One region of the Ruegeria sp. H7 genome, then DNA from elsewhere that is predicted to be linked to it. Evidence: riboswitches for the same ligand, from Rfam matches in the RefSeq annotation. Region 1 holds a riboswitch; each other region holds the start of a gene.
The links. A riboswitch is a leader RNA that binds a small molecule or an ion and turns the genes downstream of it on or off. The one in region 1 is predicted to bind cobalamin.
Positions count from the first base shown of each region.

Region 1 (5,471 bases):
AAAACTGGACCTTTTAGACCGGGTCAAACTGAAAGTTCGGATGTGCATATTCGTATTCTCGCGACAACTGATCTGCACATGAATCTGACCGGTTTCGACTATTACTCGGATCAGCCGGACCCCACGATCGGATTCACGCGAACCGCCAGTCTGATCCGCGCAGCACGAACCGAAGCAGACGGCGCACTTGTTTTGCTGTTCGACAATGGCGATGCGCTTCAGGGCACGCCGCTGGGCGATCAGGCGGTACAGGACCCTGACGGCCATCCAATGATGCAAGGGTTTGCGGCCCTGCACTATGACGCCGTTGGGCTTGGAAATCACGATTTCGGCTTTGGGCTGGAGGTGCTGGACACTGTGCTCGATCAGGCTCCATGTCCTGTCCTGTGCAGCAATATGCGCCGCCGGTCGGGGGTTTCGCAACGCTGGCAGGACCATGCGGTGCTTGACCGATCGATTTCGCGAAACGGGCAGGACATTCCCATCCGCGTGGGCGTGTTGTCGGTTCTGCCACCTCAAACCGCGCAATGGGAAGCGCATCATCTGGGCGACGATATCACGGTCGAGGATAGTTTGAGCGCGGCGCGACGCACCGTGCAGATTCTGAAATCGGCGGGGTGTGATCTGGTCATCGCGCTGGCCCATTCCGGCCTCGGTCAAGATCAGGAAGTACCGGGGCTGGAGAATGCCGTGATCCCGTTGGTCGCTATTGACGGCATTGACGCCCTAGTGGCCGGGCACACGCATCTGACCCTTCCCGGCAACGACCACGGGGGGCTGGCCCATGTCGACCCTGAGGCCGGATTGGTCCATGGCAAACCGGTTGTCATGCCCGGGTCCGCAGGAAGTCATCTGGGCGTGATTGATCTGAACCTGTCCCACTCTGCCGATCTCGGGTGGCAGGTCACCGATCAGCAGGTCGGGTTGAGACCGCTTCGCCAAAACAAACCCACCCCTGAAACGCCAGAGGACCCCGACATGGTCCGGCTTTTTGCACCCGTGCACGCCCGAACCCGCACCAAGATGGCCGAGCCGGTGGCGCGAATCGCAAAACCGATGCACAGCTTTTTCAGCTTTTGCGCCGCTGATCGGGGGTTGGCTCTGGTGGCCTCGGCGCAAGCTGCTCCACTACGCCCCTATCTGTCCGGCACTGCACTGGCCGATTTACCCATGTTGTCCGCCGTTTCGCCCTATAAATGCGGCGGTCGGTCCGGGCCGCGCTATTATACCGATGTCCCGGCGGGCGAGGTGTGCCTGCGCCACATCGCGGACCTTTACGTCTTTCCGAACGAACTGAGGGCGGTGAAGGTCAGCGGCGCTCAGGTGCTGGACTGGCTTGAGATGTCGGCGGGTCTTTTCAACACCCTGCGTCGCGACGCCGAGACCGATCTGATCGGCTCCGGTCGGGTTGGGTACAATTTCGACCTTCTCTTTGGCCTGACCTACCAGATCGACCTGTCCTGCCCGGCCCGGTTTGACGCTCAAGGGCAGTTGATCGACAATTCTCACCGCCGCATCAGGCAGGCCAGAATTGACGGGTCTACGCTCGACCCCAATCAGGATTTTGTGGTCGCGCTCAACAATTACCGCGCCAATGGTGGCGGGCATTTCCCGTTTGTGGAAACGGCAGAGCCGATCAACCTGCCCGCAATAGATATCAAGCGAATCCTACGCGATTATCTGACCGGGAACCTGCCCACCGACCCGCTGTCTCAGGCGGTTTATCCGTTTTCGTTCACGCCGCAGGCCGGGGTTCAGGCAATCCTCAGTACAGGGCCCGGCGCGCTGAAATACCTGCCCGAGTTGCAGAACTACGACCCTATCGTTCTGGACCCAGACCCGCAGGGGTTCGAACGCATCCGACTGACACTCTGACGGGTTGTCATTTTCCCCAGGCTTCCCTATATCAAGCGCTGAGAGGTTGGCGCGGGCGAGCGCCTCGCCAACCTGGTCAGGTCCGGAAGGAAGCAGCCACAACGAGCCCCGCTTGGGTCGATGTCCAACCTCTCACCTTTCCCCCACGTATCCGCTCATCAGCACAATCAGGCAACCAACCGGGGCCAGATTGCCGAATTCCGGCGGGCAAATGCGCCGATATGGCCGATCTCTTTCACTCCGAACTCCTTGGGTGACAACAGGTGCCGCCGCGCGTCCGGCCCATACAGATCCGCCAGACGCCATACGGCTTGTGGCGGGACGGTCTGATCGTCGTCGCTGGTGAACAGATCCACCGGAACACCCAGATCCGCCCAGCGCGCCGGTGGCAGTTTTTGCCCGATCTCAGGCACATAATTCAGCGGCGCGGTGCACCACCTGCGCCATTGCCAATAGACAGAGCCCGGCAGATCGGCGCCGAACCCAATGGCTTTGCCGGGCAGATACCCCAGGGCTTTCACAAGCAGCGGTACATGCCCATGCCAGAACGCCCATGCCAACCCCCGATAGGGCCATGGGTGATCGGACAGCGTCACCAACCCCGAGCAGACACAGATCATCCGGTCGATCTGGTCGATATCCGGCTGAATGGGCCCCAGCATTCCGCCAACGGAATGGCCAATGCTCCACTGCCGGGCGTCCGGAAACCGCCGGCGCATCTCGGCCCGTGCTGCGGGCATATCGATCAGCGCCCAGTCCGACATCGTGACCTGCGAGTTGCGCATGGGGCCGGAAGCAGAGTGACCGAAATCACGATAGTCATACGTCAGGCAGGCCATGCCACGCTCGGCAGCCAACCACCGAGCAAAGTGCTGGTAGTAGTCGCGCGGCACACCGGTTGCCCCGTTCAGTACCACCACCGTGTCGGGATCAGTAAAAGGCCGATACAGCCGCGCCGACAGCTGGGCCGGACCAGCGGGAAACTGGAAATCCTCGATCTTCACGTGCTGCTGCGTGTCCAACATCGAACCTGTGGGCCTTTCTGAACCAATCGGTTTACCTGCCCAAGAGGCACAACAACCCGCAGCCGAGTCAACCCTGCTGCCACTTGACCACACGTCGCCCGGCACAAGACTTGTGTACGTGACACCCAAAACCCCGCTTGACTCAGAACGCGAACAGACGCTAGCGGTTGTGTGATGGTTTCCGATCCACACAATGGGTCGGGATGAAAAGGGAACACGGTGCGGTTCTGCCCGGTCAAACCGGAACGAACCAAGGCCGCGACTGCCCCCGCAACTGTAAGCGGTAAGCAATGCCGGAATGCCACTGGCCGAAAGGCTGGGAAGGTCGGCAAAGCGACGACCCGCAAGTCAGGAGACCTGCCATCATCAACGTAACCGAAACTCGGGCGGGGTGTCCGGGCAGGTCCTGACAGCACATAGCTGAACCGCCTGCCAACGTCCCCGTCCGCCGCGCGGAGGGCGCAGGATGATCTGGAAGACAAAAACCCACGAATACGTGGCGACCATTTGCCAACGCACAGGCGGGCCCTGCCCCGCAATGGCGCGCATGGCACGCGCGCTGGCCGAGGCAATGAACGAGGCCGACCACGTCACCAGCGAAGGATTCGAAATCGAAGGCAGCAGCGACCTGACGCACTGCGCGCAAGGATGCATGGCCCGCTTTCGCGCCGGACCAGAACAGATACGCATTTTCTCCGGGACCGAGGCGGACACGCCGATCCAAACGCTGGATACCTATGCCGACCTGATTTTTGACGAGACATGCGCGGCCCTTCCGTCCGGGGCCTTGCCAAAAACGCCTTGCGCCATGCTTGAGGTCTTGGCCCTGAGACCTTCAAGACCAGTGCAGGAACCGGCGCGGGTATCAGCCTGAGCGCGCATCCAAAGGTGCGTGGGTCGCTTTCGTGGCCCATGCCATCTGCTCGTCGGTTTCTACCGCGCAGGGGCGCAGGGCCCGCAACCGGGCCAGCGCCTTGTCTGCCGGTTCCCCGCATTCCAGCATCAGGCGCAAGACCACCATACCAGATCGCCCGCACCCACCCCGGCAATGCACCAGCACCCGGCCACCGCCGGACAAAGCCTGCCGCGCCGATGCGCTGACCGACCCCCACCGATCGTGAACGGCGCGCGGCGGGGCGCCAAAATCCTCGACCGGCAAATGAACCCATCTGCTGGCGCGGCCCTGAATGTCACTGCCAAAGGTCCGGGCCCCGTCCTGCAGCATCTCAACTTCCGTGGTCATCGAGATCACAAGACCGGGTTTCCAATCCGAGATCGTATCCAGATCGCCCGCGTAATCTCCGCCGCGTCCCGGCATCGAGGTCAGCGCAAGTGTTCCGCCTCCGACTTGCAGCGCGTAGACGACCAGTTGCGACATCAAAGATTTCCTCCCAAACCCAAGCCTGCTTGTAAAATGTGCTTCAAAAATACTGAGATTCCAGTTTACGCCGATCTCGGGTCTTTCCAAACCAAATTTCCCCGACCCTGCTGTGGACGCGGGCGGCAGCGGCCACTACGCTGCGACGACGTCCCGAATCCGCCAGAGCAGACATGACCGACACAGACAGCCCCGCCTATCAGGTTCTCGCCCGCAAATACCGCCCGGAAACCTTTGCTGATCTGGTGGGCCAGGACGCGATGGTGCGCACGCTGAAGAACGCGTTCGAAGCCGACAGGATAGCCCAAGCCTTTGTCATGACCGGCATACGCGGCACCGGCAAGACAACCACGGCGCGGATCATCGCCAAGGGTATGAACTGCATCGGCCCCGATGGCACTGGTGGCCCTACGACCGAACCCTGTGGCGTCTGCGAACATTGCACCGCGATCATGGAAGGCCGCCATGTCGACGTGATGGAGATGGACGCCGCCAGCCGTACCGGCGTCAATGATATTCGCGAGATCATCGACAGCGTCCGCTATCGCGCCGCCTCGGCCCGCTACAAGATTTACATCATCGACGAGGTTCACATGCTCTCGACCAGCGCCTTCAACGCGCTGCTCAAGACGCTGGAGGAGCCGCCCGAACATGTGAAGTTCATCTTCGCCACCACCGAGATTCGCAAGGTCCCGGTCACGGTCCTGTCCCGCTGCCAGCGCTTTGACCTGCGCCGGATCGAGCCCGAAGATATGATCGGTCTGCTGCAAAAGATCGCCAGCGCCGAAGGGGCCGAGATTGCCGAGGACGCGCTGGCCTTGATCACCCGCGCGGCCGAGGGGTCTGCCCGCGACGCAACCTCACTGTTGGATCAGGCGATTTCTCACGGCGCAGGCGAAACCACCGCCGACCAGGTGCGCGCCATGCTGGGGCTGGCCGACCGTGGCCGGGTGCTGGACCTGATGGATATGATCCTGCGCGGCGATGCCGCCGGTGCCCTGACCGAGCTTAGCGCGCAATATGCCGAAGGGGCCGACCCGCTGGCGGTGCTGCGCGATCTGGCCGAGATCACCCATTGGGTCTCGGTCGTCAAAATCACGCCGGACGCAGCCGAGGATCCGACAGTATCCCCTGACGAGCGCGCCCGTGGCCAGCAGATGGCCGACGCCCTGCCCATGCGTGTGCTGACCCGC
Region 1 covers NZ_JBQFNZ010000013.1:46,843-52,313, forward strand. Annotated here, with positions in the region: gene ACR0AC_RS20205 (bifunctional 2',3'-cyclic-nucleotide 2'-phosphodiesterase/3'-nucleotidase) at 43-1,875, shown strand; RNA gene ffs (signal recognition particle sRNA small type) at 1,915-2,013, shown strand; gene ACR0AC_RS20215 (alpha/beta hydrolase family protein) at 2,043-2,900, opposite strand; cobalamin riboswitch at 3,059-3,279, shown strand; gene ACR0AC_RS20220 (hypothetical protein) at 3,367-3,774, shown strand; gene ACR0AC_RS20225 (protein-tyrosine phosphatase family protein) at 3,766-4,278, opposite strand; gene ACR0AC_RS20230 (DNA polymerase III subunit gamma/tau) at 4,452-5,471, shown strand, end outside.

Region 2 (5,471 bases), on a different contig from region 1:
GGGCTCGGACGCGACAAGGTTCAGGTATTCGACCATCGCCTGTTTGCTGTCGATCAGCCCTTCATCCATGTTGATGTCGATGATCTGAGCGCCGTTTTCCACTTGATCCCGCGCAACGTCCAGCGCGGCGGCATAGTCGCGGTTCACGATCAATTTGCGAAACCGGGCCGAGCCGGTGACGTTGGTCCGCTCACCCACATTCACAAAGGGGATGTCTGGCGTCAGGACAAAAGGCTCCAGCCCCGAGAGGCGCAGATGACGGGTCATGCGGGTACCTTTCTGGGGGCAAAGGGCGCAACCGCTTCGGCGATCGCGCGGATATGGTCGGGCGTGGTGCCGCAGCAACCGCCGACCACGTTGACGATGCCATCGCGGGCAAACTCTTCGACCTGAGCGGCGGTCTGGTTTGGTGTTTCGTCATACTGGCCGAACTCATTCGGCAGGCCCGCGTTGGGGTAGGCGCAGGTCAGGGCGGTCGCCACGCCCGAAATCTCGGCCATATGCGGGCGCATGGATGCAGCGCCAAGGGCGCAGTTCAGCCCGACGGTGAAAGGGCGCGCATGGGCGACCGAGTGCCAGAAGGCGGTGGGTGTCTGGCCAGAAAGCGTCCGGCCCGAGGCATCGGTGATCGTGCCCGAGATCATCAGCGGCAGGCAGCGTCCGGCCTTGGCGAAGCTCTCGAAGGCCGCGAAAATCGCCGCCTTGGCGTTCAGCGTGTCAAAGATCGTCTCGATCAGGATCAGGTCAGAGCCTCCTTCGATCAGCCCGTCGATCTGCTGGCCATAGGCTATGCGCAGATCATCGAAACTGACGGCGCGGTATCCGGGATCGTTCACATCCGGGCTGATCGAGGCCGTCCGGTTCGTCGGGCCCACAGCCCCGGCCACAAACCGGGGTTTGCCGTCCTCAGCCGTGGCCCGGTCCGCCGCGCGCCGCGCCACCTGCGCGCCTGCGACGTTCAGATCATGCACCGCAGCCTCCAGCCCGTAATCGGCCTGCGCGATGGTGGTTGAGGAAAAAGTGTTGGTTTCAAGGATATCCGCCCCGGCCATTGCGAATTCGTACTGTATATCCTCAACCGCCTGCGGCTGGGTCAGAACAAGCAGATCGTTGTTGCCCTGTTGCGGATGGTCCGGGTGATAGTGATGCCGACAGCCGGGGCCATGGATGTGACCGTTGGCGATAAAATCCTCTTCGGTCATGTTCAGCGTCTGGATCATTGTGCCCATCGCCCCGTCAAGGATCAGGATGCGCTGGGCAGCCAGCGCGCGCAGGGTCGCGAGCGCGGGTGTGTCGGGCAGGGTGAAGTCGAGCATTCGCGGTATCCAATCGGCTGTGTGGGCCGCAGGTATAGCGCGTTGGCATTATGAGGTGAAATGATTGTTATTCGATTAGATTATGAGATTTCGTCATAACGCGGTGTGCTCGGTGCGCAGATTCAACGAAATCATCAATAAACACTCAAAGCATTGCCCGGCCAAAATCGTCCAAAATGCGGGCGATGGCACAAGCTGAATTGCCAGCATTAGGTCACAAGGCGGCGCGGCGCGCGCGATGGCCCCCTCGGCGCTGTTTTGCGGGCAGGGCCAGGAACAATGGTTCCAGGGGCATCTGCATGGATCGGGCCAGCAAGTCGCAGAACACAGCGATGGCGGGTGAAGTCTCGGCAAACGGTTTGGCCTTGGCCAAAGCAATCCGTGCCTGCGCATGGTAGTTTGCCGAACCGGGCAGGCCGCCCAGCCATTGCATATAGCCCATCTGCCCCAGTTCTTGCGCGCGCTGCGGTGGCACGTGGCCGGTATCCAGTTGGGAAATGGTCAGGTCAAGCATAACGACGCCCTCCGCGCTTTTGGGCGGCCTGTGGGGGCATCAACAGTGATGTCTGGCCAGTGCGGTCCATCTCTTGTCGCTCCGTCCACGGGCACCCCGCCCGAGTTAAGGTGACTGCGGCACATATGCGCCGGAGATGGCAGGTCTCCTGACTTGCGGTTCATCGCTGTCCCCGTCCTTCCCGGACAACCCATGCGGGGTCATCCAGTGGTCTGTCGGGGTCGCTCGCCGCTTACAGTTGCGGGGGCAGTTGCGGCCTTGGGCGTTTGCCCGCACCGCATTCCCTTTTCAGCCGACTCAGAGCGTCGGACACCATCGGCTGCACAGTCTCATAAGGCCAAAGCCCTGTCTACCGGTGCCAGCAAAGCACGCAGCGTCGGATTGCAACCCGGCAGGAATTGAACCCAAATCAAACTGCGAAACCCCTCTAATCCCGAGAGCGGGACCAGCGCACCAGAAGACTGGCCGCGATGGGCGCGCCGATGATCACCAGAACGATCCGTGTCAGGTGGTGGGTAATGACAAACCCGAGATCCGCGCCCGAGACGATGGCCAAGACCGTCATTTCAGCCTGCCCGCCGGGGGCATAGGCGAGGAAGGCCTCGATCGGTTGTCCAAAACCCAACGTGGTCACAAGGGCCGTGAAGGCTGCTGCAAGTACGGCCAGCACAACAACATAGGCGCAGCCCGCCGCCACAACTTTGCGCAGCTCGACCCATGTGACGCCGATAAATTTTACGCCGATGGTGCAGCCGATAAAGAATTGCGCGACAAGGATCGCCTCGCGCGGTGGGCGGGTGTGGATGAAATCGCCCAGTGACAAGGCCGCAGTCAGGATCATCGGGCCCAGAATGGACGCTCCGAACAGGCCGATCCGCTCACTGCCTTTCCAGCCGACAATGGCGGCGACGACCATCAGTGCCAGTTCGTGCAAGGGCAGGTCGCGGGCGGGTTCGCCAATGGGGTTGGTCAGGTCAGCGTCGTAGAACAGGGTCAGGAACAACGGGGCGAGCGTCACGATGATCAGCACGCGCGTGCCATGGATCAGGGACAGGGCGCGCGGATTGGCACCGGCCTCGGTGCCGAAGATGATCATGTCCTGCAACCCGCCGGGCATCGCGGCGTAAAAGGCCGTTTTGTCGTCAAAGCCCCAGACCTTGCGAAAGAACGGCACCCCGACCAAAGCGATCAATAGGATGAAGGGCGGGATCAGAGCAATTGACGCTGCCATTTTCGGCAGTTGGCCAAACAGATCAGGCGTGATCGAAGCCCCCACCGCCACGCCCAGGATAGTGCGCGCCGCGACCGAGATCTGCCCGAACCCCTCCATCGGCGCATGCGCCAGTGCCGCAATCAGGCAAGCGGTCATGGGGCCGAATAGAAAGGGCAGGGGCAGGCCCAGCATCCAGAATACGACCGTTCCCAGCCCGGCAAGGCCGAAGGTAATGGCCCGCCTTACGGGGCGGCTTGGGGATGAGGCTTGGACGGACAAATTTCAGGCCCGATGTCATGGGATCAATTGTATTCCATGGTATGCAATTGGGCGCGGTTTGCAAGACCACGCGCACCGACCATTCGGCATGCCCGAGTGAAGAGCGGCCCGTGATGCAGCTTGGCGCGATCAGCGTGTGTTGGATGAGATCCAGGAACGAGGTCTCGAAATCAATGCGAGTGTCACTGAATTCGCTTCAACCCCACCAATCCAACAGGGCTTATGTGGGTGCCGACCCGCCAAACGCCGCCTGATAAGCCTTGTTGCTTTTCGCCCATTCGATCAGTTCCTCACCCGCTTCCAGCGCGGCCTTCTCGTTTGGCGCATTCGAAATCGCGTCGAGCCGCTTGTGAAGGTCCGAACTGGGGTCTGCCGTCATCGCCCCAACCTCCATCACAAGGCTGACATTCGGGGGCGGGGTGTAGACATAGCCGTTCTGCGACTGAGCTTCGATCCGTTTGAGCAGGGCGGGCACGATGGATGCGGTGTCATGCACATAGTCCCAATTGGTCGAAAGCCCCTGAATCATCGGGTTATCGACCCCACCAAACAGCGTCACCGGTGTCGTCTTGTAGATCACAAGGGGCATTCCAGCGGCGTAGGCTGTTGTCACCTCGACAATACTGCCGCCATCGGGCACCCGGCCATCCATGTTGAACACAAGGCTCGAACAGCGCCCGAGCAATTGGTAGATATCCTGCGCGTAGCCGACCTTGAGGATGATATACAGCATCTCCTGGCCCTTTTGTGACCAGACCTGAGGGTCCTGCAACATATCCATCATCTTGGCGATCTCGACGCCGTCGCGCGGGGCGAGATAGGTGCCGAACCCTCCGGCCTCGAGCACGGCGGCGATGTTATATTGCTCCCATAGATCACCGACGCTGAACATCGGGCCCGAGCAGAAAACGATATGGTCTGTCATGAAATGGTCCTCTGGTTAAAATTCAGTGTCGTCAGGCCGGGTCTGAAGCGGCTGCGCCGGGCTCTAGCCGACCGGTCCAATCGGTAACCAACTGCGCGCCTTCGGCTTCGCGCGCGGTGCCGGTTAGCATATCAGACAGCACCCGCGCACAGCGCAGGGCCAGCGAAACCGATCCGGCAGCCCCGGCTTCGTCAATTGCGGTGCGCAGCAGCGCCTCGGCCTCGTCTTGTCGGTCCAGAACAGCCAGCACCTGTGCTTTCAGCCGCATCAGGTCCGGGTTCCAGACCGGCTGGTTCAACATCCCCGACATTTGCAGCCCGGTGTCAACAATCGCCAGCGCTGTATCCGGATCGTCATTGGCCAGCCGCGTGTCAGCCATGATCGCAAACCCCATGCCCGAGCCTGTCTGGCTGCCGGTTTTCGCCAACAGGGCCAGACCGGCATCAACTTCCTGACACCGCTTGTCCGGCGGGTCGATGGGTTGTCCGGCCCGGAACAACTGGCTTAGCCCGCCCCAAAGCGGGATGCCAAGCTGGGTGCATGTCTCATAGGTCTCGGTGGCCAGAGCATAGGCGCGGTCACTGTCCCGGCGGCAATGCAGGGTGATGATCAGAAAGGCCCGTGCGGCGGCCAGGCTGAGCGCCGAGTTCAACCCCTCGGCCAGCGCCAACCCCGCCTCGGCACGTTCCAGCGCCGTATCGGGCGCGCCGCACCACCAATGGGCCACCGCGCTGACCCCATAGGCCAGAACGCCCTGATCGGTGCCAATGCCATAGGTAACTTCGGCGTAATCCTCGGGGCGGTAGAGACGGATCGCCTCTTCCGCATGTTCAACGGCAATCTCACCTTCGCCCAGTTGAAACCGCAGAAAGGCGAGCGTGGTATGGGCGCGCAACATGCCGATCCGGTTCGCGCCCGCGCCGGGCATATCCAGAATGCGGTCGGCATATTCTATGCCCCTAGCGCAGTCGCCCTTGTCCAGAAAATGCGCAGCCAGCCCGTTCAGCGCCGATGAGGTCTCATCCGCGTCACCAAGACGTTCGGCCAGTTCCAACGCGCGATCCAGCACCGGTTTGATTTCGGGTGAGGCAAAGCCCCGCACGCCCATGATCGCGTTTTCCAGCGGGATCTGGATGGACAGCTCGATCTCGTCCCGCTGGCGGTTTTCCTCGGTCTGCTCCAGCGAGGCCAAAGCACGGCGATACAGCACCGTTGCATCCTCGA
Region 2 covers NZ_JBQFNZ010000001.1:932,597-938,067, reverse strand. Annotated here, with positions in the region: gene metH (methionine synthase) at 1-267, opposite strand, end outside; gene ACR0AC_RS04440 (homocysteine S-methyltransferase family protein) at 264-1,316, opposite strand; gene ACR0AC_RS04435 (hypothetical protein) at 1,531-1,830, opposite strand; cobalamin riboswitch at 1,952-2,162, opposite strand; gene ACR0AC_RS04430 (AbrB family transcriptional regulator) at 2,258-3,322, opposite strand; gene ACR0AC_RS04425 (nucleoside 2-deoxyribosyltransferase) at 3,543-4,247, opposite strand; gene ACR0AC_RS04420 (ATP-binding protein) at 4,279-5,471, opposite strand, start outside.
Region 2: it holds a riboswitch for cobalamin, as region 1 does, so the genes downstream of both, ACR0AC_RS04435 (hypothetical protein) here and ACR0AC_RS20220 (hypothetical protein) in region 1, are expected to answer to the same signal.

Region 3 (5,471 bases), on a different contig from region 1:
GCTGCCAAAAACGCAGATGGGGTGGGAGATCGAGCCGACGGCCCTTTCCCGTTTTCTGACCCGCACGGCGCGGGACTACACCGGGGATCTGCCGATCTATGTCACCGAAAACGGCATGGCCAGCCCCGAGCGGCAGCAGGATGACGACCGGATAGAGTATCTGAATCAGCATCTTACGGCGGTGCAAACTGCGCTGGAACAGGGCGTTCCGGTCAAGGGCTATTTCATCTGGTCCCTGCTGGACAATTACGAATGGGCTTTTGGCTATGAAAAGCGGTTCGGGCTGGTCGATGTGGATTTCGACACGCTGGAGCGCAGACCCAAAGCCTCGTTTAATGCGCTGAAATCGGCTCTGGCTCAGGGTGAACCCGTTGCGGTGCCCCTGGCACAACCGGCAGGTGCGGTGCATGAGCATTGGACCCTGGTGGCAGATATCGGCGGCACCAACACCCGGCTTGGGGTCATCACAAACGGAGAGCTGACGGATCTGCGCAAGCATCCGACCGGTACCCTGCCCGACCTGCTGGAGGCGTTCCACAGCCTGCGCGATGACATCGGCACCGACCCTCAGGCTGTTGTCGCCGCAGGCGCGGGCCCGGTTCGCGATGGCGTCATCCAACTGACAAATGCCCATCTGGACCTGTCCGAGGCCGAGCTAGCCAAGGCCACAGGTGCGCGGCATACCTATGTGATCAACGACTTCACCGCTGCGGCATGGTCCGTGGCCGAGGCAACCGAGGCCGATGTGGCCGTACTGCAAGGCGACCCTACACCGCCAACCGGCACCCGTCTGGTCGTTGGCCCGGGAACCGGGCTGGGTGTCGGGGCGCTGTTGTATTCGGAAGGACATTACCACACAGCCTCGGGCGAAGGCGGTCATGTCGGCGTATCCCCGCGCCACCGGGACGAGGTTGATATTTTCGAAGCTGCCCGCCACATCGCGCCGGACTGTTTCTTTGGCGAGGGCCTGACGCTTGAAGCTGAAATGTTCCTGAGCGGCACGGGGCTGCCTGTCCTCTATCAATCCATCGCACTGGCCGCCGGTCACACAGATGTCCCGCACCGTCCGGCAAAGGACATTCTTCACGACGCCCGCAACGGATCGGATGCGCACGCCATTAAAACAGCCGAGATGTTCACGACCCATCTGGGCGCTCTGCTGGGTGATCTGGCCGTCACCTTGATCCCCCGGGGCGGCGTGTTCCTGGTGGGCGGCGTGGCGGAGAAGAACCGCTGGCTGTTCGGCGAGCGTTTTCTGGACGCCTTCAATCAAGGCGGTCGATTCAGCGATTTGCGGCAAGGGATGAACCTTTATATCTCGGAACAGGTCGAATTTGGCATTGTTGGCGCTAACAACTTCTGTAAAAATGCGCTCATGCGGTAAAACCGTGTGACCATTTCCAAAGAAGGACCGCGGGATGATCCTGTGTTGTGGCGAAGCCCTGATCGACATGATCGCCGAACCGACCAATTCAGGCGCGCAGGGCTATGTGCCCCATTCCGGCGGCGCAATTTTCAACACGGCCATCGCCCTTGGGCGCTTGGGCGCGCCGGTAGGGATGCTGACCGGCCTGTCCTCGGATATGTTTGGCGCACAATTGGCGGACACGCTGAAGGCAAGCCATGTGGACACCTCGCATGTGATTGTCAGCGACCGCCCGACCACTTTGGCTTTTGTGAAGCTGGTGGATGGGCATGCTTCGTACAATTTTGTTGATGAAAACACGGCCGGGCGGATGTTGCAGCCCGAGAATATGCCACAGCAATTGCTGGCGACCTCGACCCTGTATCTGGGGGGGATCAGCCTGGCTTGTGAACCCTGTGCCGATGCCTATGCCGCGCTGCTCGACCGTCATGGCGGCGACCGCGCGGTGATGCTGGACCCGAATATCCGGCCGGGATTCATCAAGGACCAGACCCGCTATCGCACCCGCCTGAATCGCATGATCGCGCAGGCCGATATCGTCAAGGTTTCGGACGAGGATCTGGATTGGATCATTCCCGGGCCGGAAACCCATGCCGAGAAGGTGCCCTTGTTGCTGAAGGCCGGGCCGTCCGTGGTGATTGTGACACGCGGCAGACAGGGGGCGACAGGCTATCTGGCGGACGGGTCCGAGACCTCGGTGGCGGTCAAACCGGTGCAGGTTATCGATACTGTGGGCGCCGGCGATACGTTCAACGCGGGCGTTTTGGCCGAACTCCACCGCGCCGGGCACCTGAGCAAAGAGGGCCTGCGCGCCTTGACACCTGATAGCCTGCGCGCGGCTTTGTCCCTGGGCGCCGATGTCGCCGCCGTCACCGTATCCCGCGCCGGGGCAAATCCGCCCTGGGCGCATGAGCTTTGATCCCACGAGGGAACCGACATGAAACGATCCGACATCAACGACATCAAGACCGAGGCGCAGGCCTTCATCAAATCCTTCGGCGCGGTCCTGCCGCCCTTCGCCGACTGGTCCCCTGATCAGATGCGCAGCGCAAAGGCCGACACGATCCGCGCCCGAGGGTTGGGCTGGGACATTACCGATTACGGTCAGGGCAAGTTTGATGAGCTGGGCCTGTTCCTGTTCACCCTGCGCAATGGCGACGTGAATGATCTGAACCAGGGTCGCGGTATGCTCTATGCCGAGAAACTGCTGATTTCGCGCGACAAACAATTGTCTCCGATGCACCGCCATATCATCAAGGCCGAGGACATCATCAACCGGGGTGGCGGTGATCTGGTGATGGAGATCTACGCCTCAGACCCCGAAGGCGGCATTGATCGCGACAATCCGGTTGTTGTGCCCAGCGATGGCTGCGACGTGACCATCACGCCCGGCGAATTGCTGCGCTTGAAACCCGGCGAAAGCGTTACCCTGATGCCCGGTATCTGGCATGCCTTCTGGGCCGAGCGTGGCGATTGTCTGATCGGTGAAGTCTCAACCGTCAATGACGACCGCACGGACAATGTGTTCGAGCAACCGATCCCCCGGTTCGCGACCATTGAAGAGGACGCAGCGCCGGAATTTTTGCTGGTTGCGGACTACTAAACACTCAGTCCGCGTCGCCAAAATCTCGGCCAGAACGCTTGACAATTAAATCCGCGACAGACTAGCTGACCAGCGATGGTTCCCGTAGCGATGCCTGCGGGATGAAAATGGGAATACGGTGCGGCCCTGCGGCCAAATCCGTGACTGCCCCCGCAACTGTAAGCGCAGAGCGACGCCAAATCACCACTGGCCTGAACAGGTCGGGAAGGTTGGCCAAGCCACGACCCGCAAGTCAGGAGACCTGCCATCACCTGTGCAACCAACCCGGGGCGGGGCGTCCTGGAAGGAGGATTTGATGGCTCAATTTTTCGCCTGCGGGCGTGGCGTCTTCTTTTCGCGCGGTTTCCGCAGCGGGGACAGCCATGTCATCCCAAGCTGACCACTTCGTCCTGATCTGTTCGACCTGTCAGGGTGAAATCGAAGCCAAGGCAGCCAAGGCCAGTTTGGACGCAACCCTACCACCGGAGTTTGCGACCCGGTTGATTGCCTGCATGGCAGGGTGCGAACGCCCCATGACCGTTGGGCTGCAAGCCGAAGGCAAGGCGCAGTATCTGTTCGGCGATATCCAAAGCCCAGCCGATCTGGACGCGATTGCCGCCTTTGCCCGTCAGTTCCGCGACAGTGACGACGGCTGGACCAGCGCAACCGACCGGCCCCCTGCCCTGCTTTACAAAACTCTGGCGCGTCTGCCGCGCCTTTCGACAGAGGGCGAGATATGAGTTTTCTGGTTGCCAAGGGGCTCGAATACTACGCCCTGAATGGGGATGTGTTGCTACAGGATGTGTCCTTCTCGTTGGATGAGGGGTCGATCCTGGCCATTGCCGGGCCGAACGGAGCGGGGAAAACCACGCTGTTGAACCTGCTTTGCGGCCTCGAACGTCTGGCCCTTGGCGATGTGACGATCAAGGGGCAAAGCCTGCGTCAATTGTCTGCCCCGGAACGGGCGCGCACCATCGCCGTTGTCGGGCAACAGGAACTGCCTGACGGCCGGCTGAAGCTGCGCGACTATGTGGCCCTTGGGCAAATCCCGATTCAGGCCGACCGGTCCGCCGAGGATCATAAGGCCGATCTTGAGCGGGTGCTTGAGATCACCGAACTGGTCCCGCTGGCCGATAAACCGATGCAACGTCTGTCCGGCGGGGAACGTCAGCGGGCGCATATCGCACGGGCTCTGGCGCAAAGGCCATCGCTGCTGTTTCTGGACGAGCCGACAAACCACCTCGACCCCGATGCCAAGGGCCACATGCTGTCGCTGGTGGCCGAACTGGGCGTTACGGTTGTGATGATCGTGCACGATCTGGTCATGATCCCCGAATTCGCCACCCATATCGCTTTGATGAAGGCAACCCGAATGACCGGCTTCGGCCTGATCCCCGAGGTTCTAACACCCGAGCGTGTGCGCGATACGTTTGGCGTTGACTACCTGTGTTTCCAGCACGAAGGGCGCGTGATCCCGGCGCTGGATATCCGAAAACGAAAGCTGTCATCTTAACAGGAGAATTTGATGATGCAGAAATTCTGGTCCGTAGTCCTTGTTTCGGGCCTCGCGAGTGGTGCGGCGGCACATGAAGTGACCGTCGACAATTGCGGAGAACCACTGGTGTTCGACGGCACGCCCGAGCGGATTGTCGTGCACGACATGAACATGACCGACATGGCCTTTGCGCTGGGTTTGCAGGACAAGATTGTCGGCCTGACCGGCATTACCGGCTGGTACAAGACCAGCCCGGATTTCGATGCAAAACGCGGTGACATCCCGGAACTGGCGCCCAAATACCCCACCGTCGAAAATCTGGTCGCGGTCGAGCCGGATATGTTCTTTGCCGGTTGGTATTACGGCATGCAGCCGGGTGGCGAAGTCACCCCCGACACGCTGGAACCCTTTGGCATCAAAACCATGGTCCTGACCGAAAGCTGCGTTCACCTGAACAAGGACCGCCCCGAAGCCAGCATGGACCTTCTGTTCGATGACGTGCTGCGTCTGGGCAAGGTGATGCATGTGGAAGACAAGGCCGAAGCGTTGGTTTCGGGCTGGAAAGACCAGCTGGCGGCCATCGAGGCGAAGACCGCCGATCTGGCGAAGCCCCGCGTCTTCCTGCTGGACGGTCCCGCCGATGCGCCCTTTACCGCCGGTAAATTCGCCATTCCCGACGCCATGATCGAGGCCGCGGGCGGCGTCAGCGTCACCCATGACATGGACACCAGCTGGGGCCGTACCTCGTGGGAGGCTGTGGCCGCCGCAAACCCCGAATTTCTGGTCCTACTGGACTATCAGACCGGAAACGGTGCCGAAGACACGTTCAAGTTCCTGCAAGAGCATCCGGCCATGTCCCTGACCGACGCCGTCAAGAACGAACGCTGGATCGGTCTGCGCTATGAAGAGCTGACCCCGGGACCGGCAAATATAGACGCCATCGAAAAGATGGTTTCGGCCATGCACCC
Region 3 covers NZ_JBQFNZ010000005.1:164,362-169,832, reverse strand. Annotated here, with positions in the region: partial or broken gene ACR0AC_RS12805 (GH1 family beta-glucosidase) at 1-358, shown strand, start outside; gene ACR0AC_RS12800 (glucokinase) at 377-1,384, shown strand; gene ACR0AC_RS12795 (carbohydrate kinase family protein) at 1,419-2,345, shown strand; gene ACR0AC_RS12790 (D-lyxose/D-mannose family sugar isomerase) at 2,364-3,029, shown strand; cobalamin riboswitch at 3,089-3,292, shown strand; gene ACR0AC_RS12785 (DUF1636 family protein) at 3,392-3,748, shown strand; gene ACR0AC_RS12780 (ABC transporter ATP-binding protein) at 3,745-4,521, shown strand; gene ACR0AC_RS12775 (ABC transporter substrate-binding protein) at 4,534-5,471, shown strand, end outside.
Region 3: it holds a riboswitch for cobalamin, as region 1 does, so the genes downstream of both, ACR0AC_RS12785 (DUF1636 family protein) here and ACR0AC_RS20220 (hypothetical protein) in region 1, are expected to answer to the same signal.

Region 4 (5,471 bases), on a different contig from region 1:
TGTCCCAGACCGGTTTCACACCCAGCAGGTGCAGCGCCATGGCGAATTCTTCCCCGGCGGTGCGCATGGTGGCCGAGCCCCAGAGATCGACGATCAGCCCCTTGGGGTAATCGCCCTCTTCTTGCAAATGCCTCCGCACCAGTTCCTCGGCCAGTTTGACCCCTTGGGTATAGGCGGCACGCGTGGGCACGGACCGTGGATCGGTGGTGTAGAGGTTGCGCCCGGTGGGCAGCACATCCGACCGACCCCGATAGGGGGAACCCGAAGGGCCAGCCTCGATCCGTTTGCCCGCCAATGCGTTCAGCAAAGCGGTGCGTTCGGCATGGGCCGAGGGCGCGGGGTCGAAATTGCCGGTCACGTCGGGCACCCGGCCAAAGACATGCAGCCCGTCGCCGAACTGGCTTTCCTTGATGTCACAGACAAAGCGGTCGATGCGGGTGATCGCCTCGGCGGTACAGGTGGCCTGATCGAGGCCCAGGTCGCTTTCCAGCCCGATGGCCTGCGCCTCATCCCGGATATCCTCTTGCAGGCGGTCGCGGCGCTTGGGGTCCAACCCGTCAGCGTTCGAGAACTCGTCCAGCAGCGATTCCAGCCGCACCATCCGATCCGGCGTACCGCTTTCCTTGAGCGCGGGCGGGATATGGCCCAGCGTGACGGCCCCGATCCGGCGTTTGGCCTGCGCGGCCTCGCCGGGGTCGTTGACAATGAACGGGTAGATGACCGGCAGATCGCGGATCAGCGCCTCGGGCCAGCAATCGGCGGACAGGGCGACGGATTTGCCGGGCAGCCATTCCAGCGTGCCATGCGCGCCGATATGGATCAGCGCATCCGCACCCAGCCCTTGGCGCAGCCACAGGTAAAACGCCACATAGCCGTGGCGCGGGGTGCGCGAGAGGTCGTGGTAATCGTCATCGCGCAACTCGGGCGTGCCGCGTTCAGGTTGCAGCGCCACTAAAGCCTTGCCGCGTCGTACGGCGGTGAAATGGAAGGCTCCATCGGTACAGGCCGGGTCATCTTCGGGCTTGCCCCAGACGGATTGCAGATCACTGCGCAGGGTTTCGGGCAATTCGGCCAATGCGGTCAGGTAGTCCTGCAGCGGCCATGAAATCCGGGCATCCGGCAGCGCATCGGCAATCGGCTCGGCAGGGGTGGTGTCATAGCCTGCGCCTTGCAGATCGGACAGCATCGCCTCGGCCGAGGTCAGCGCGTCGAGGCCTACCGCATGGGCCATCTGCCAGTCCTTGCCGGGATAGGTGGACAGCACCAGCGCAGGCGTCTGATCGGCTTTGGGTTTGTCGTGCAGGTTAAGCCAGCCTGACACGCGGTCGATGATCGCTTCGATCCGCTCGGGCTCGGCCCGGTGGGCGAAACGGGAATATTCCAGATGCGGGTCGCGCTTGCCCGGTTCCTTGAACGAGGCGATGCCCGCTGAAATCCGCCCGTCCACTTCGGGCAGTACCACATGCATGGCGAGGTCGGCGGGGGATAGCCCGCGTTCCGCCTCGGCCCATGCCTTGCGGCGCGAGGTGGCCAGCGCGACCTGAAATACCGGCACGTTGGCGGCGTCCAGAGGCGAGGTGCCCGACGCGCCTTTGCCCGAGAATGAGGTGGCGTTGATGATGGCCGACGGGGCCAGCGCCACGACCTGCTCACGCAGCCAATCGGCTGCTGCGGGCGCTTTCAGAGACGGAGCGAACAGGCCCACCGCCTCAAAACCCCGCGCGCGGAGGCTGCGGATCAGAGCCGCGACAGGAGCGGTGTCGGCTGAGGTCAGATAGGCCCGGTAGAAGGTCACAAGGATGCGTTTTGCATCGCCCGTGAAGGCGGCATCCACCGGGATCACGCCGCGATCCGGGCACCACGCGCCGCATTCGGGCAACGTCTTGGCCCCCATCACCGGCCCGGCATAAAGCCCCGCCGCCAGCGCCATTTGCGCCAGGGCGGCCTGCGCCGCGACCTCTCCGCCGGTGTCGCACAGATGCGCCAATCGCCGCAGGGTCGAGATGGGCAGGGTGGAATAGTCATCCAGCCGCGTATCCTCGCGCCCGTCCGCAGGCAGGACCGCCAGCGCGATGCCCTTGGCCTGCGCCAGTGCCAGAACCTGTTGCAACCCGTAGGACCAGTAGGGCACACCGCCGATCAGGCGGATCAGTATACCCTTTGCGCCCTCCAGCGTCTGTTCCACATAGGTATCGACCGACAGAGGGTGCTTGAGCGCCGTTAGGTTCGCCAGCCGCATCGTCGGCATCCGCCCCTCGGGGCCGCCACCGCGATGCCAGCCCGCCGCAAAGGCGCCGAGGTCACTGTCCGAGAACGACAGCACCACCAGATCCGCCGGGCTCTGGCCCAGATCGGTCGGGGTCTCGGTTTCCTCTAACCCGTGGCTTTCGCGGAAGACGACGTGCATGGTTTACTCGGCAGCCTCGGTCACACCCACGAGGATATCGCGGATCGCGGCCTCTTTGATGTCGTCATGCTCGGCAATCACGACCAGACGTGAGCGACGGTCCTCGCCGGGCTCCCACGGGCGGTCATACTGGTGACGCACGCGGGCACCAACGGCCTGCACCAGCAGACGCATGGGTTTGCCCTGAACGGCGGCATAGCCCTTGACGCGCAGGATGTTCAGCTCATTCGCCAGACGTTCGATCTTGGCGACCAGTTCCGCCGGGTCGGTCTGTTCCGGCAGCTCGACGATGATGCTTTCGAAATCGTCATGCTCGTGGTCGTGGTGGCCGTCGTGATGTGACGGGCGCGCGTCCATGTCATCCTCGGCGGCGGCCTCAAGGCCCAGCACGACGCGCACGTCCACCGCGCCTTCGGCCACTTCGACCACGGGCAGGGGGCGGGGGGCTTCGGCGGCGATGACCTCTTTGGCTTTCGCCACACCTTCGGGACCGGCCAGATCGGGTTTGGTCAGCAGGATGATGTCGGCGCAGGAGATCTGATCCTCGAACACCTCCGACAGGGGCGTTTCGTGGTCGATCGAGTCATCGGCCAGACGCTGGGCGTCCACCGCCTCGACATTCGGCGCGAAGCGACCGGCGGCCACAGCCTCGGCATCGGCCAGAGCGATCACGCCGTCCACGGTGATTTTCGACCGGATATCGGGCCAGTCGAACGCCTTTAGCAGCGGTTTTGGCAGGGCGAGGCCCGAGGTTTCGATCAGGATGTGATCCGGGCGCGGTTCCAGCGCCATCAGCGCCTCAATGGTGGGGATGAAGTCATCGGCCACGGTGCAGCAGATGCAGCCATTGGCCAGTTCCATGATGTTTTCCGCCGGGCAATCCGGGATCGCGCAGGATTTCAGGATGTCGCCATCAACGCCCACATCGCCAAATTCGTTGACCACCACGGCCAGCCGCTTGCCTTGTGGGTTCTGCATCAGATGCTTGACCAGCGTCGTTTTGCCCGAACCCAGAAAGCCGGTGATCACAGTGACGGGGAGTTTTTCGAGGTTGCTCATTTCAGGGCTCCAATCGGGGGAATGCGCGAGGCGCAGTTCTTGCGGAAATGTTCGGGGCGCTCGCGCCATTTGACCAGGCCGTCCTCGGTGGCCAGATACTTGGTCGCACCATCGACGATGACGTCAACGTGATCGGCCTCATTGAGGTTCTCATAGACAAAGGTCCAGCGATCCGGCCCGCCGCGCAGCACGATGGAACAGCCCTGATCGCAGTTCGACAGGCATTCGACGGCTTTCAGCGTGACGCCCTCGGGCAGGTCCGCCTGTTCCAGCGCTTTGTGCAGCAATGTGCCGGGGCGTTGATCGTCATCCTCGATGGGCAGACCACGGCGGCACGTGGTGCAGACCAGCAGCTCGACCGGCGCAGTCTCGGTCATGTCTCTCATCCCCCCAAATCCTCTTCGCGGGGGACGGGGTTTCATGCGGGCCACGCGATGCACATGGACCCGACACCGGAACACCCCGCCCGGTTTCAACTTCGGGTGCTGGCAGGTCTCCCGGCTTGCGGATGTCAGAGGCCCGGTTCGTCTGGCTCCTCTGTCGGATGTCCCGCCTTCCCGGCTTTGCAGCCAGTGGCATTGGGCACCCTCTCCGGTCACGGTCGCGGGGGCGGCTGCGTTTGACGGATACCCGCTGACGCATTCCCTTTTCATCGGCTGTCGCCGACACCAACGACAGGGACATGCGGCACGTGCGGGCAGGTTGTCAAGCGCGATGCGACCACCATCGCGTGGCTAGGATGAAAAGCGACCTGCCAGCGTCGCTGGGCGGCATGACGCCGTGCCCGCGACATGGTCGCATACCGGAAAACACGCAGGGAGACGCGAATAATGAAAGTTGGGTTCATCGGACTTGGAAATGTGGGCGGAAAACTCTCGGGCTCGTTGCTGCGCAACGGGATCGACCTGACGGTCCATGACCTGAATGCAGACCTGGTGGCAGAATTCGTCGAAATGGGCGCACAGGCCGCCGAAAGCCCGGCCCAGCTGATGCGCGATTGCGACGCGGTGATCACCTGCCTGCCATCGCCTGCCGCCTCGGACGCGGTGATGCAAGAGATGTTGCCCGAGGTCGGCCCCGGCAAAATCTGGATGGAGATGTCCACCACCGACGAGGCCGAGGCCAAGCGGCTGGGTGCCATGGTCATCGAGCGGGGCGGGGCGGCGGTTGATTGCCCGGTTTCCGGCGGATGCCACCGGGCGGCAACCGGCAATATCTCGATCTTCGCGGGCTGCGACCGGGATACCTTTGAGCGAATCCTTCCTTTCCTGACAACGATGGGCCGTCGGGTGTTGCATACGGGCGATCTTGGCTCGGCCTCGGTTCTGAAAGTTCTGACCAACTATCTGGCAACCGCTAACCTGATCACCTGCGCCGAAGCGCTGGTGACCGCCAAAGCCGCCGGGATGGACCTGAACACAACCTATGAGGCGATCAAAATCTCGTCCGGTACGTCGTTTGTGCATGAGACCGAAAGCCAGGTCATCCTGAACGGTTCGCGCGATATTTCCTTTACCATGGACCTTGTCAAAAAGGATATCGGCCTGTTTCAGGACGTCGCCGACCGCGCGGGTGTCCCGCTTGAGATCAACCCGATCATGATCAAGATTTTCGAGGACGGCATCGCACGCTACGGCGAACGCGAACTGTCGCCCAACATCATCAAACGCCTGGAAGACGCCACCGGCCTCGACATCCGCGCGCCCGGCTTTCCACCTGAAATGCAGGACGATGAACCGGAAGAACCAGGGTATGAGGTTGTCCCGGTGGGGCGCGAATCCTGACGTTTGAACCGGGCGTTGGTGGGTGGATTCTGGCGCGCACCAACGGGGAATTCGGCGTGAATGCGCCAGCTAACCGGGGGCTAGTGAAAGTTCGCCTGGAAGCTCATGGCGCTTAGCGCGACATGAGCATCCAAAGGTGGGCGCAGTTCGAACGCCCTCGGTTCCCGTGAGAAATTCCACAGCCTGAAAAGGATCCAGTGGCCGCGGTTTTGCTCAGCAAC
Region 4 covers NZ_JBQFNZ010000002.1:64,459-69,929, forward strand. Annotated here, with positions in the region: gene cobN (cobaltochelatase subunit CobN) at 1-2,407, opposite strand, end outside; gene cobW (cobalamin biosynthesis protein CobW) at 2,411-3,466, opposite strand; gene ACR0AC_RS05310 (DUF1636 domain-containing protein) at 3,463-3,843, opposite strand; cobalamin riboswitch at 3,937-4,154, opposite strand; gene ACR0AC_RS05315 (NAD(P)-dependent oxidoreductase) at 4,258-5,250, shown strand; gene ACR0AC_RS05320 (protein NO VEIN domain-containing protein) at 5,331-5,471, opposite strand, start outside.
Region 4: it holds a riboswitch for cobalamin, as region 1 does, so the genes downstream of both, ACR0AC_RS05310 (DUF1636 domain-containing protein) here and ACR0AC_RS20220 (hypothetical protein) in region 1, are expected to answer to the same signal.